4 regions of the Streptomyces sp. LX-29 genome follow, and region 2 is predicted to be linked to each of the others. Evidence: riboswitches for the same ligand, from Rfam matches in the RefSeq annotation. Region 2 holds a riboswitch; each other region holds the start of a gene.
What was found. A riboswitch is a leader RNA that binds a small molecule or an ion and turns the genes downstream of it on or off. The one in region 2 is predicted to bind cobalamin.

Region 1: it holds a riboswitch for cobalamin, as region 2 does, so the genes downstream of both, LRS74_RS10860 (ribonucleoside-diphosphate reductase subunit alpha) here and metE (5-methyltetrahydropteroyltriglutamate--homocysteine S-methyltransferase) in region 2, are expected to answer to the same signal.
Region 3: it holds a riboswitch for cobalamin, as region 2 does, so the genes downstream of both, LRS74_RS03680 (energy-coupling factor ABC transporter permease) here and metE (5-methyltetrahydropteroyltriglutamate--homocysteine S-methyltransferase) in region 2, are expected to answer to the same signal.
Region 4: it holds a riboswitch for cobalamin, as region 2 does, so the genes downstream of both, LRS74_RS03735 (hypothetical protein) here and metE (5-methyltetrahydropteroyltriglutamate--homocysteine S-methyltransferase) in region 2, are expected to answer to the same signal.

The regions. Positions count from the first base shown of each region.
Region 1 is NZ_CP089746.1:2,559,685-2,562,885, reverse strand. Features, by position in the region: gene LRS74_RS10860 (ribonucleoside-diphosphate reductase subunit alpha) at 1-1,849, opposite strand, end outside; cobalamin riboswitch at 1,975-2,115, opposite strand; gene LRS74_RS10855 (GNAT family N-acetyltransferase) at 2,361-2,873, opposite strand.
Region 2 is NZ_CP089746.1:603,152-606,352, forward strand. Features, by position in the region: gene LRS74_RS02715 (hypothetical protein) at 1-44, opposite strand, end outside; gene LRS74_RS02720 (diadenosine tetraphosphate hydrolase) at 192-665, opposite strand; cobalamin riboswitch at 824-1,044, shown strand; gene metE (5-methyltetrahydropteroyltriglutamate--homocysteine S-methyltransferase) at 1,208-3,201, shown strand, end outside.
Region 3 is NZ_CP089746.1:827,606-830,806, reverse strand. Features, by position in the region: gene LRS74_RS03685 (energy-coupling factor ABC transporter substrate-binding protein) at 1-340, opposite strand, end outside; gene LRS74_RS03680 (energy-coupling factor ABC transporter permease) at 340-1,080, opposite strand; cobalamin riboswitch at 1,109-1,305, opposite strand; gene LRS74_RS03675 (condensation domain-containing protein) at 1,302-3,201, opposite strand, start outside.
Region 4 is NZ_CP089746.1:839,178-842,378, reverse strand. Features, by position in the region: gene LRS74_RS03740 (gamma carbonic anhydrase family protein) at 284-823, opposite strand; cobalamin riboswitch at 955-1,175, shown strand; gene LRS74_RS03735 (hypothetical protein) at 1,315-1,515, shown strand; gene LRS74_RS03730 (acyl-CoA thioesterase) at 1,592-2,083, shown strand; cobalamin riboswitch at 2,147-2,288, shown strand; gene LRS74_RS03725 (hypothetical protein) at 2,405-3,201, shown strand, end outside.

The DNA.
Region 1 (3,201 bases), 2.0 Mb from region 2:
TCGGGGCGATCGCCAGCAGCAGCGAGTTGCGCATACCGGTCTGTGCCATCCGGGTGCGCAGCGCCTCCCAGCGCTCCGGCCAGGTCCGCCGCGCGGCGGCGTAGTGGTCCGGGTGCAGCACGCCGCGGGCGGTGCGGGTCTCCTCCCAGGCCGGGTGCGGGCCGTGCCGCTCGGCGAGGTCGCAGGAGGCCTCGTAGGCGGCCAGCATGATGCGCTCGGAGATCCTGGTGGAGAGCTCCTTGGCCTCGGCCGAGTCGAACGGCAGCCGCAGCTTGAAGAACACGTCCTGAAGGCCCATCAGGCCCAGACCCACCGGCCGCCAGCGGCTGTTGGACGCCCCGGCCTGCTCGGTCGGGTAGAAGTTGATGTCCACGACGCGGTCGAGGAAGGTGACGGCGGTGCGGACGGTGGCGTCCAGTCGCTCCCAGTCCATCTGCCCGTCGGCGCCGAGGTGCGCGGAGAGGTTGACCGAGCCGAGGTTGCAGACGGCGGTCTCGCCGTCGTTGGTGACCTCCAGGATCTCCGTGCAGAGGTTGGAGGAGTGGATGACCTTGCCGGGCTCGGCGGTCTGGTTGGCGGTGCGGTTGGCGGCGTCCTTGAACGTCATCCAGCCGTTGCCGGTCTGCGCCAGGGTGCGCATCATCCGGGCGTACAGCACGCGCGCGGCGATGGTCTTGACGGCCTTGCCCTCGGCCTCGGCCTTGCGGTAGGCGGCGTCGAACTCCTCGCCCCACAGGTCCACCAGCTCCGGCACGTCGGCCGGGGAGAACAGCGACCACTCGGCGTCGGTCTCGACGCGGCGCATGAACTCGTCCGGGATCCAGTGCGCGATGTTGAGGTTGTGGGTGCGGCGGGCCTCCTCACCGGTGTTGTCCCGCAGCTCCAGGAACTCCTCGATGTCCGCGTGCCAGGACTCCAGGTAGACGCAGGCCGCGCCCTTGCGCCGGCCGCCCTGGTTGACGGCGGCGACGGAGGCGTCGAGGGTGCGCAGGAACGGCACGATGCCGTTGGAGTGGCCGTTGGTGCCGCGGATCAGCGAACCGCGGGCCCGGATCCGGGAGTAGGACAGGCCGATGCCGCCGGCGTGCTTCGACAGCCGCGCCACCTGGTGGTAGCGGTCGTAGATCGAGTCCAGCTCGTCCAGCGGGGAGTCCAGCAGATAGCAGGAGGACATCTGCGGGTGGCGGGTGCCGGAGTTGAAGAGCGTGGGGGAGCTGGGCAGGTAGGAGAGCGAGCTGGTGAGGCCGTACAGCTCGCAGACGTCCTCCAGCGCCCGCTCGGAGAGGTCCTCGGCCAGACCGCAGGCCACACGCAGCAGGAAGTGCTGCGGGGTCTCGACCACCTGACGGGTGATCGGGTGGCGCAAAAGGTAGCGGCTGTGCAGGGTGCGCAGGCCGAAGTAGCCGAAGCGGTCGTCGGCGCCGTCGGCGACGGTCTTCTCCACCAGCGCGTCCAGCCGCGCGGCGTGGGCGCGGACGAACGCGACGGTGGTGTCGGCGATCAGGCCCTCGCGGTGCCCGACCTCGACGGAGGCGGAGAAGGAGACCGCACCCTGCCCGGCCGCCTCCTCCGCGATGGCGATGGTCAGCAGGCGCGCGGCGAGCCTGGAGTACTCGGGCTCCTCGGCGATCAGGCCGGCGGCCGCCTCGATGGCGAGGGTGCGCAGCTCCGCTTCGTCGGAACCGGCGTGGCGGCCGCGCAGGGCGGCGGCCGCGACCTTGCCGGGGTCGGTGGCGGGCAGGTCCGCGGTGAGGTCCGTCAGAGTGCGCAGCAGGGCGGTGCCCGGTGCGTCGGCTACGGCCTTCGGGTCCGCTGCCTCTGAGACCGGATCGGCGGGCGCGATGGTCACGGGATGCTCTCCCTCGCTCGGCTGGGGGCCTGCGGAGGGGTGGTGCGCGATGGCCGCGTGCGGGCATGCCGAACCGAACGGAAGGCACACCGCGCAGCGTCCACCTGCCCAACCCACGAGGCCCGGACGTCTTCGAGGCTGTCGGCAGGTCGTCGGACTCACATGTACGCAAAAAGGCACACGTACACCGTTGCGGGACAGTTCCGGATTCGCACCGGATTCCCCTGCGACGACAGCGAGGATGAGCATACATCTTGTGTTGACCTTCGCATGCGCCCCCACATGTTGTGTCCCGTGGTTACGCGTTTCGCACTGTCGTGCTACTCCCGGTGGGTGTGGCAGCGCGCTGGCGTACGCGCCGGGGGCGGGTCCGGCGCGCGGCGCACAAGGCCCGGGGCGCGCTGTTCCGCCGGTGGCACGGGGCATCCGCGGGGTCGGCACACGGCATGCAGAGGGGGCGCGGCGAGCCTGCCGCGCCCCTGCCCCTCCACGCTACCGCGCCGCCGTGCCCTCATCCCTCCGGCGAGAGCTCCAGAGCGAAGGTGATCAGTGTGAGACCGGGCACTACGGACCAGTCCCGCTCGGGTGTGCGAACGAAGCCGAGTCGCTCGTAGAGCCGGTGGGCGGCCGTCATGTCGGTCTGACTGGACATCACGACACGCTCCCGCCGCAGCTCGCGGGCGCGCCGCAGACAGGCGCGCACCAGCGCCTCCGCGGCGCCCCGGCGGCGCGCGGCGGACCGCACGGCCAGCATGCGGAACTCCGCCTCGCCGGGGCGCGCCAGGTTCGCGTACGCCCCTCCCTCACCCACGAAGGCGACCGCGCCGAGGAGCGGGCCGCCGGCCGCGTCGGCGGCCACCAGCACGTCGCAGTGGCGGGCCCGGTGCCGGGCGTCGCGCAGCTCGGCCAGATAGGGGCTGTCGGCCCCGCGATGCAGCAGTCCGTCTCCGAGGTAGACCTCCACGGTGAGCTCCCCGACCTCGTCCAGCTCCTCGTCCCGCGCGTTCCTGACGATGATGTCCATAGACCGCAGTGTGGCGTGGTGGAGAGGGTGCGCGCCCCGGTGACCCCTGATGCGGCGGGCGTATGGAGTCGCCGGCCGGCGCCCCGGGCATCGATCGCGCCCCGGGACCGGGACCGGTTGTCGGGCCTCGGTGTGCTCGGTGTGCTCGGCCGCGGTGGCGAGGGGTCGGGGGCGGGGTGGCCGGTCGCGACCCTTCACGAGCTCGGGGGAATGATGCGCGGACGCGGACGGTTGGGCTTGACGGCGGGACGACGGCGACGGGGGTGATCATGGTGGCGGTGCCGACCGGGGGCGTCTTCGCCCGGCATCTGAGGCGACGACACGCGCG
Region 2 (3,201 bases):
CCGACCACCGTGGTGCCGCCGGCCAGTATCAGTTCCTCCAGCATCGTCTCCCCCGCCCTACGCTCTCTCGACGCTCTCCGGTACGGACATTGTCCCTCGCAAGATCGAATCCTCGCACTCCGGCCCCCGGTGTCGCGGCAGCGACGCCGAGGACGCGCCGCCGCCCGCCGACGGCGGGCGGCGCGATCGGGTCAGGGCGCGAGGCGGTCCAACTCCTCGCCGATCGCCTCGCGCACGGCGTGGTGCCGGGGGCCGAGCGCATGCCGTTCGTCGGTCCAGTTCTCGCGCGGATAGAGCCACACCGGCAGGCCGACGCGTTCGGCCGGCTCCCAGGAGAACCGCGGCCACACGTGCGCGTGCAGGAACGGGTCGGCGTTGCCCAGGATCTCCAGGTTGACCCGCCGGAAGTCGGGGTCCAGCCGCGTGCAGGCACGCTCGACGGCCTCGCCCAGCCGGTCCATGTCGGCGAGGAAGGCCAGCCGCTTCCGTCGGGGAAGCTCCGACAGTCGGTGGACGGTGGGGTCGTCGACCAGCAGCACCGAGTATCCGGGGAGGAACTGGACGTCCCCGATCACCGCGAATCCCGCTTCCAACCTCCGCAGCACCGAGGGGTTCTCACCCCGGAGCGCGCTGCCGATCCGGTCCTTCCGCCAGTCTTTCGTCATGGTGGGGGACTGTACACACCGACGTTCCACGGTTTGCCTTCGCAGGCACCGGCCCCACCGAGGAGGAGCGGCTCGACTGGACCGCGCGCCGGTCGTCGCGTGTCCCAACTCACCATCCGAATGGTGAACTCGGCTCTCCACGGCCCGCGTCGCCCTCTACGCTGAGCCCTGCAGCTGGTTCGCCCCGTCCGCCAGGCGGGACGCGTCGTAAGAGGGAACCCGGTGGAAGTCCGGGACTGCCCCGCAGCGGTGAGCGGGAACGACCGCCGTCATACGCACTGGGCCCGGCCGGGCCTGGGAAGCGACGGCCAGTAGGAGCCTCGTACGACACGAGGCGTGCCCGCGAGTCCGAAGACCTGCCACTGCCCGCGTGCGAACGGTCGTGCGCGGACATCCCGGTGACCTCGAGGGCGGGTCGGCGTACACACCAGGCGGACGATCGCGCCACGCCGCGCGGGGTCGAGCCGTCCGGTTCCGTCACCCCTTCGCGTCCTCGTCCCGTCGCCGGGATCTCAGGGAAGCATCTCGCGAAGGAGATTTCCGTGACAGCGAAGCCCGCAGCCGTGGCAGCACGGGCCACCGTGTACGGCTACCCCCGGCAGGGCCGGAACCGGGAGCTGAAGAAGGCCGTCGAGGGCTACTGGAAGGGTCGCGTCACCGCCGACGCCCTCCGGGCCACCGCCGCCGAACTGCGCCGCTCCCACTGGCGGGAGCTGGCCGGGGCCGGCATCCACGAGGTTCCGACCGGCGACTTCTCGTACTACGACCACGTCCTGGACACCAGCGTCATGGTCGGCGCCATCCCCGACCGTCACCGCGCCGCCGTGGCGGCGGACGACCTGGACGGCTACTTCGCCATGGCCCGCGGCACCCAGGATGTGGCGCCGCTGGAGATGACCAAGTGGTTCGACACCAACTACCACTATCTGGTGCCGGAGTTGGGCACCGACACGGTGTTCGCGGCAGGCGCCTCCCGGCAGGTCGCCGAGTTCCGGGAGGCGCTCGCCCTGGGCCTCACCGCCCGGCCCGTGCTCGTCGGCCCGGTGACCTATCTGCTGCTCGCCAAGCCGGCGCCGGGCGTGGCCGCGGACTTCGAGCCGCTGACGCTCCTCGACCGACTGCTCCCGGTCTACGCCGAGGTCCTCGCCGAACTGCGGGCCGCGGGAGCCGAGTGGGCGCAGCTCGACGAGCCCGCCCTGGTCCAGGACCGCACGCCGGCCGAGCTGAACGCCGCCGCACGCGCCTACCGCGACCTCGGGGCGCTCCCCGACCGGCCGAAGCTGCTGGTCGCCTCGTACTTCGACCGGCTCGGAGAGGCGCTGCCGGTGCTGGCCAAGACCCCCGTGGAGGGGCTCGCCCTCGACTTCACGGAGGCCGCGGCCGGCAACCTGGACGCGCTCGCCGCCGTGGGCGGGCTGCCCGGGAAGCGGCTGGTCGCCGGCGTCGTCAACGGCCGCAACATCTGGGTCAACGACCTGGAGAAGTCGCTCGCCACCCTCGGCACCCTGCTCGGCCTGGCCGACCGGGTCGACGTGGCCGCCTCCTGCTCGCTGCTCCACGTGCCCCTGGACGCGGCCGTGGAACGGGACATCGATCCGCAGATCCTGCGCTGGCTCGCCTTCGCCCGGCAGAAGAGCGCCGAGGTCGTCACCCTGGCCAAGGGCCTGGCCCACGGCGTGGGCGCCGTCTCCGCCGAACTGGCCGCCAACCGGGCGGACCTGGCGTCGCGCGCCGGCTCGCCCATCACCCGGGACCCCGTCGTCCGGGCCCGCACCGGCGCCGTCGAGGAGGCCGACGCCCGCCGGTCCCAGCCGTACGCCGAGCGGGCGGCCGCGCAACGCGCCCACCTCCGGCTGCCGCTGCTGCCGACCACCACCATCGGCTCCTTCCCGCAGACGGACGAGGTGCGCACCGCGCGGGCGGCCCTGCGGGCGGCCCGGATCGACACGGCCGCGTACGAGGAGCGCATCGAGGCCGAGATCCGGGAGGTGATCTCCTTCCAGGAGAAGGCGGGCCTGGACGTCCTGGTGCACGGCGAGGCCGAACGCAACGACATGGTGCAGTACTTCGCCGAGCAGCTCACCGGCTACCTCGCCACTCAGCACGGCTGGGTCCAGTCCTACGGCACCCGGTACGTCCGCCCGCCGATCCTCGCCGGTGACATCTCGCGGCCCGAACCGATGACGGTGCGCTGGACGACATACGCCCAGTCGCTGACCGACCGGCCGGTCAAGGGCATGCTCACCGGCCCCGTGACCATGCTCGCCTGGTCCTTCGTCCGCGACGACCAGCCGCGCGCCGAGACCGCGCGGCAGGTCGCCCTCGCCCTGCGCGACGAGGTCGACGCCCTTGAGGCCGCCGGGACGTCGGTGATCCAGGTGGACGAGCCGGCGCTGCGCGAGACCCTGCCGCTGCGCGCCGCCGACCGCCCGGCGTACCTGGCGTGGGCGACGGAGGCGTTCCGGCTGACGACCGGCGGGGTGCGCCCGGACACCCAGATCCACACCCATATGTGCTACGCCGAGTTCGGCGACAT
Region 3 (3,201 bases), 220 kb from region 2:
GGGCTTCGGTGAGGGAGTCCCCGGCGGCGGCCTCGGCCGCGCGGGCCTCGCCCTGCCGGCGTCCCTTGCGCAGTCCGAAGTAGAACGCCACGACGCCGGCGCCGATCGCGGCCTGGAGCGCGAACAGCGCTGACTCGATCTCGGCGGACGGCGGCTCGTACAGCGGGGTGAACCACGGCTCGTAGTCCGGCTTGTTCTCGGTGATCGCGGTCTCCGCCTGGGCGTCGGCCCCGGTGAACGGCTCCTCCTTGTGGTCGCCCATGCCGAGGGCGATCGGGAGGACGGCCAGGGCGGCGACGACGAGCAGCAGCAGCGAATTGATCTTGGCGTTACGGCTCATCAGGCCATGGCCTCCTTCGTCTCGCCCTTGTCGCCCTTGTCACCCTTGCCGGCCGCTCCGTCCCGGCCCGCGGCACCGCTCTGGAGCAGCACGCCGAGCCGGGTGAGCTCGCCCTTGCTGGACTGCACCAGAAGCCGCATCACGAGCACGGTGAGCAGCCCCTCGCTGACCGCGAGCGGGATCTGGGTGACCGCGAAGATGCCGCCGAACTTGGCCAGCGCGCCGGCGAATCCACTGCTCGGGTCGGGGAAGGCGAGGGCCAGCTGGACGGTGGTGACGCAGTACGTGATCAGGTCGGCCATGAAGGCCCCGAAGAACACGCAGACCATCAGCGGCAGTTCGAAACGCCGGAGCAGCCAGTACACGCCGTATCCGGCCCAGGGGCCGACGACGGCCATGGAGAAGACGTTGGCGCCGAGCGTGGTCAGCCCGCCGTGGGCCAGCAGCAACGCCTGGAAGAGCAGGGTGATGGTGCCGAGCACCGCCATCACCGGTGGTCGGAACAGGATCGCGCCGAGCCCGGTACCGGTGGGGTGGGAGCAGCTCCCCGTCACCGATGGGATCTTGAGCGCGGAGAGGACGAAGGTGAAGGCGCCGGACGCGCCGAGCAGCAGGGTGGATTCGGGGTGGGCCTTGACCTCGCGGGTCAGGGAGCGCACGCCGTGGATGACGAACGGGGCGGACGCGGCGGCCCAGGCGGCCGCGTGCCCTGGTGGCAGATAACCCTCGGCTATGTGCATGTGTCGGGAGACCTCTCCAGCACCTCGTGGATGGACAACGCGCCCTGGCCGGTCTCCTGGCTGACGGGTGAGGCGTCCGGACTCCGCCTTCCCAGGCGCCGAGGTCTCCCTCGGCGTCCCAGTGGCTTCCCCCGGGGGGATGGAGCCGGACTTTCCCGATCACAGTGGCGAGGGCCGCACCGGTTCTTCACCGGTTTCCCGTGCACCAAGGCCCTGTGACCTTAGTGCTCCCCGGAGTCGCCGACAAGGCGCTCAGCAGTGCGAACGCGCTGGACAGCGCCGTCGCCGGTCCAGCGCGCGCGTTCGCCGGTGCGGTGCATCCGACCGCCGGGCGGGCCGTAGGGATCGGCCACGAAGCGCAGGGCGGTGAGCGCGGCGCGGCGCGCGTAACCCGAGGCGAGCCGGTCTCCCGCGACGTACACATCCCCCACCACGCCCGGCGGGCACGGCTGGAGGGCGGCGTCGAGGATGTACAGCCGGGTGTTCCAGGGCGGCCCCCAGGGGCCGTCCAGCGGGGCGCGTCCGTCGGCCTCCGGAAGCGCCGCGGCGGGGGCGCCGAGGACGAGGCAGGCGCCCGCCCGCAGGGCCTTCAGCGTGAGAAGGATCTCTTCGAGGTGCCCGGAGGTTTGCGGTCCGGCGGGGCCGCCCGCGCCCCAGGTGCGGGCGACGAGACCGCGCCGGTCGTCCAGCGCCGGCCCGCCGGTGGCGACGCGTCCTTGGTCGGAGGCAGCTGCGCCCCAACGGGCTTTCCCATCAACGGAGTTCGGCTCGTCCGCGGGGCGGTGGGGGCGTGCCGTCGGTGCCGCCAGGGCCACCCGTTCTCCCGCGCGGAGTGGCCGTTCCCGCTGCCACTGCCGTATGCGCTGGTCGAGCGCGCCATGCGGAATGATCAAATCCGCTCCGCCGCCCGGAGCCCCGGGCGGCTCGCGCAGCAGCAGCGCCGGATGGTGCGGGGTGAGCGGGCGCGGCGGCACGATCGCCGGGTAGGCGGAGAGCTCGACGGACCGGGGGTCGGTCGACGGCAGCCCGAGCGCGCGCACCTCCTCCCACCGGCCGTCGTCCGCCAGCACATGCGCACAGCCCCGCGCGGGAAACGGTGTGAACGCGGCGCCCGCTTTGAGGACGGCGAGTAGCGAAACCACCCACACGGGTGAGAGCGGCAGCGCGACGGCGACGGTGGTGCCGGCGCGCACCCCCTGGCCCCGCAGATGCCGGGCGAGTCGGTTGGCGCGGGCGTGGAGTTCGCCGTAGGTGAGCGTCGTGGCGCCGTCGACCAGCGCGACGGCCTCCGGCGTACGGACGGCCAGGCTCTCCGTGGGGCCGATGGCGGTCGTCGGCGGCACCAGGTGCGCCGTGTCGTTGAACTCCAGCAGGACCCACGGTCGCTCACGGGGCGTCAGCATCGGAAGCGCCGCCAGCGGCGCGTGCGGATCGCAGGCGGCCACCGCCTCCAGCAGCGCGGCGAACCGCGCCAGCCGGGCCTCCAGCGCCTCCTCCCCGTGCAGCTCCGCGTCGCCGTCCAGCTCGATCCGCAGCGGCTCGCCGTCGACGTGGTCGTAGACCCCCAGGGCCAGGTCCTCGACCGGGCCGCGGGACAGGTTGCGCACCCGCGCGGAGGCGGCCGCGAAGGACGGGCCGGCTCCGGACGGCAGCACCCGGACCACCGTGCCGACCAGCGGGGCACCGTCCGGCCACCGCACCGCGCGCCGGATGTCCTCGGGGTGGCACAGCTGGTGGCGGCGCGCCTCCGAGCCGCGCCGGACGACCTCCCGGGCCAGCTGCGCCAGCGTGGTGGCCGGGGTCACGGACAGCCGCAGCGGCAGCACGCGCGCGGTGCGGCCGGGGGAGTGGCGGGTGTGTCCCGTGCGAGCCGGGAGCGACAGCCCCAGGACGACCTCCTCGACGCCGTCCGTCCGCGCGGCGTAGAGGGCCTCCGTGGCGATCACCAGGTCGGGCCAGCCGACGCCCAGCGACCGCGCGGTCTGCCGCAGCCGATCCGCGGCAGTCGCTGACAGAGAGGTGGCGCGGCGGAGCGCCACGGAGCGCCCCGGCCCGCCGCGCGGCCGTCGGGGAACGCCGCGCGGGCGCCGGGACACGCCTTCCAAGGCCCGCCGCCAGTAC
Region 4 (3,201 bases), 240 kb from region 2:
GTAGCCGCGCCCGACGCCGGTGCGCGGGCTGCGCGGCCGCCCCGCTCCGAGCGCGTGCGTGCGACCCGGGCTTCCCGCTCCGAGTCGGCGCGTGCGAGCCGGCCGCCCCGCTCCGTCGCCGGGTGTCGGCGACGGGCCTGGCGTGGCGCGGTCCGGTCGCCCGCCGTGGCCGGTCCGGGGCCTCCTGGGGGCCGGTCACGGGCGCCGGCCGGAGGCGTCGGTCAGGAGTGTCGGCAAGGGCTGTCGGTAGCGGGCCGTCGGGTGGGTCGGGCCGGGCGGTCGGTCACGCCGGGCGCCGGCGCAGCTTCTCCCTGTGGGTCGTGGCGAGTCCGAGGTACATCTGGGCGTTGATCTTGATGTGCTCCCGCTCCTCCGCGGTCAGCTCGCGCTTGACCCGGGCGGGCACTCCGGCCACCAGGGAGCCCGGCGGCACCACCATGCCCTGGGGGACCAGCGCCTGGGCGGCGATCAGGGACCCGGCGCCGATCCTGGCCCCGTTGAGGACGGTCGCGCCCATGCCGACCAGCACGTCGTCCTCGACGGTGCACCCGTGCAGCACCACGTTGTGCCCGACGGTCACCCGCTCGCCGACGGTGACCGGAAAGCCCGGATCGACGTGAACGGTGCAGTTGTCCTGAATATTGCTGTCGGCGCCCAGCACGATCGGGCCGCAGTCGGCCCGGAGCACCGCGTGGTACCAGACGCTGCTGCCCGCGGCCAGGGTGACGTCGCCGATCACCACCGACGTCGGCGCCGTGTACGCCCGCGGGTCCACCCGCGGCTCCGCCTCGCCCAGGGCCGCGATCAGCGCCCCGTCGGTCACCGTCGTCTCGTCTGCCACTGCCGTCTCCTCACCCTTGCCACCTCGGTTGACGGCACCGTATGCGACCTGCGGGGCGGCCGGTATGTGATCTCCGCATCAGGAACGCCTTTCCGTCCGCCGCCCGCTGTGATTACGTTGCCCGTGCAGCTGGTTCGCCCCGTCCGCCAGGCGGGACGCGTCGTAAGAGGGAACCCGGTGGAAGTCCGGGACTGCCCCGCAGCGGTGAGTGGGAACGACCGCCGTCATACGCACTGGGCCCGGCCGGGTCTGGGAAGCGACGGCCAGTAGGAGCCTCGTACGACACGAGGCGTGCCCGCGAGTCCGAAGACCTGCCACTGCCCGCGCGCCGGATGGGCGCGTGGCGGATCTCGGCGACCATCGAGGGACGGGTCGGCGGTGCGGCGGGCGCACCCGGAGCGGGTGCCGTGTCCCGCCGTCCCTTCGCGCCCTCGTCCGGTCCCGGGTGACCGTGACTCGCGAAGGAGAGTTCCGTGCCCCAGGCCACCGTGTACGACCACCCCCGGCAGGACTGCGGCCAAGTGGCGGGGCGGGCCGTCGGGTTCGGCGGGATCCCGGTCGCCGTTGACGTCGTCGACGGGGACGACCCCGTCGACGACCTCGACGGGGACGGCGCCCTCCCGAGGGCCGACCACTCCCGGACGCGGATTCCCGGGCCCACGACCCGCCGGTAGCTCGCGGGCCACACCACCTGTCGGTGGCTCGCGGCTCAGGGCCGCGGGTCTCCCATCGAAAGCTGAGGCTCCCTCAATGGGCCGCACCACCACGGTCGGCCGGGCCCACAAGGCGCCTGCCGACTCCCGGGTCACGCTCGCCCACATCATGAGCGAGCACGACACCAACCTCTACGGCACCATCCACGGCGGGGTCGTGATGAAGCTCATCGACGACGCGGCCGCCGCCGCGGCCGGCCGCCACGCCGACGGCCCCGCGGTCACGGTGTCGGTGAACCGGATGAGCTTCCTCGCTCCGGTCCGGGCCGGCGACCTGCTCACCATCCACGCCGAACTGCTCCGCGCCGGACGCACCTCGATGGTGGTGGTCGTACGGGTCACCGCCGAGCGCTGGAACACCTCCGGGCCGGTAGCCGAGGTGGCCACCGCCGAGTTGGCGTTCGTCGCGATCGACGCGGACGGTCGGCCGCGCCCCGTGCCGGCGCTCGACACCGACTCGACCGACACCGACTCGACCGACACCGACTCGACCGACACCGACTCGACCGACACTGGCCAAATCGACTGACGAACCGTCACCATCCGGGCCGGAAAGGGGATTCCGGCCCGGACGCGGCGGGCGTACACTCGTTCGCAGCCCGACCATACGGGCGATACAACTTCATGCGTACGCGACTGGGGAAAGCCGGTGGGAATCCGGCACTGACCTGCAACCGTGAGCGGCGGAGAGCCTCTTCGCCGCGAGTCGGACCGCCCGGCGCGATACGTGCACCGCTTCCCACTGTCACGGTCTGCAGCGTGGAGCCTTGAGCCCCTCGGTTCCGCGTCGTCGCGGCGAGGGCGCGCGGGGACGCCTCGACTCGGGCCCCGGACCGAAGGGCTCCCTCAGATGGCCCGTGCGTTACGCGCGTACCTCGCCGTGCTCGCGCTGCTGTTCGCCGTGGCCGGGTGGGGGCTCGCGGCGGCCGGAAGCGCCGCCGCCGTGGACACCAGCCGCGGACGGCCCGGTTTCTGCCCCGACGCGAACGGCGTCACCGTCGTCGTCGACTTCCGCGAGCTGGGCGGCACCACCATCGTGCGCTGCGCGGTGGGCCGCCAGGCCACCGGGCTGGCAGCCCTGAAGGCCGCGGGCATCCACGTCACCGGCACCAACCGGTGGGGCGAGGCATTCATCTGCCGGCTGGAGAACAAGCCGGGGCCGGAGAGCGAGCCGTGCATCGACACCCCGCCGACCCGGGCCTACTGGTCGTACTGGCACGCGCCCAACGGCGGCCGGTGGAGCTACAGCCAGTACGGCGCCACCTACCGCACCCCGCCCACCGGCAGCTTCGAAGGATGGTCGTTCTCGCTCGACCGGGAGGCGGACGAGGCGGCCGAGCCCCGCGTCGCGCCCCGGCGGCCCGCCCCGTCCACCCCGCCCGCACCGCCCTCCAAGCCCCAGCCCGGCGGCGGGGGTTCCGGCTCCGGTCAGGGCGACGGTGTGGACCCGGGCCCGGCTCCGGGCACGGACCCGGGCAACGGCGCGGGCCGGGGCGGCGACGGAGGCGCCGAGGACGCGCCGCGGACCGGAGACGAGCGGCCCGACCGGCGACCCGCCTCCGGTGATCAGGACCAGACCGACGACGCCGACGCCGACGACCCGGACGCCGCCCGCGACGGGGGCGAGCGGCAGGCCGACGAGGAGGG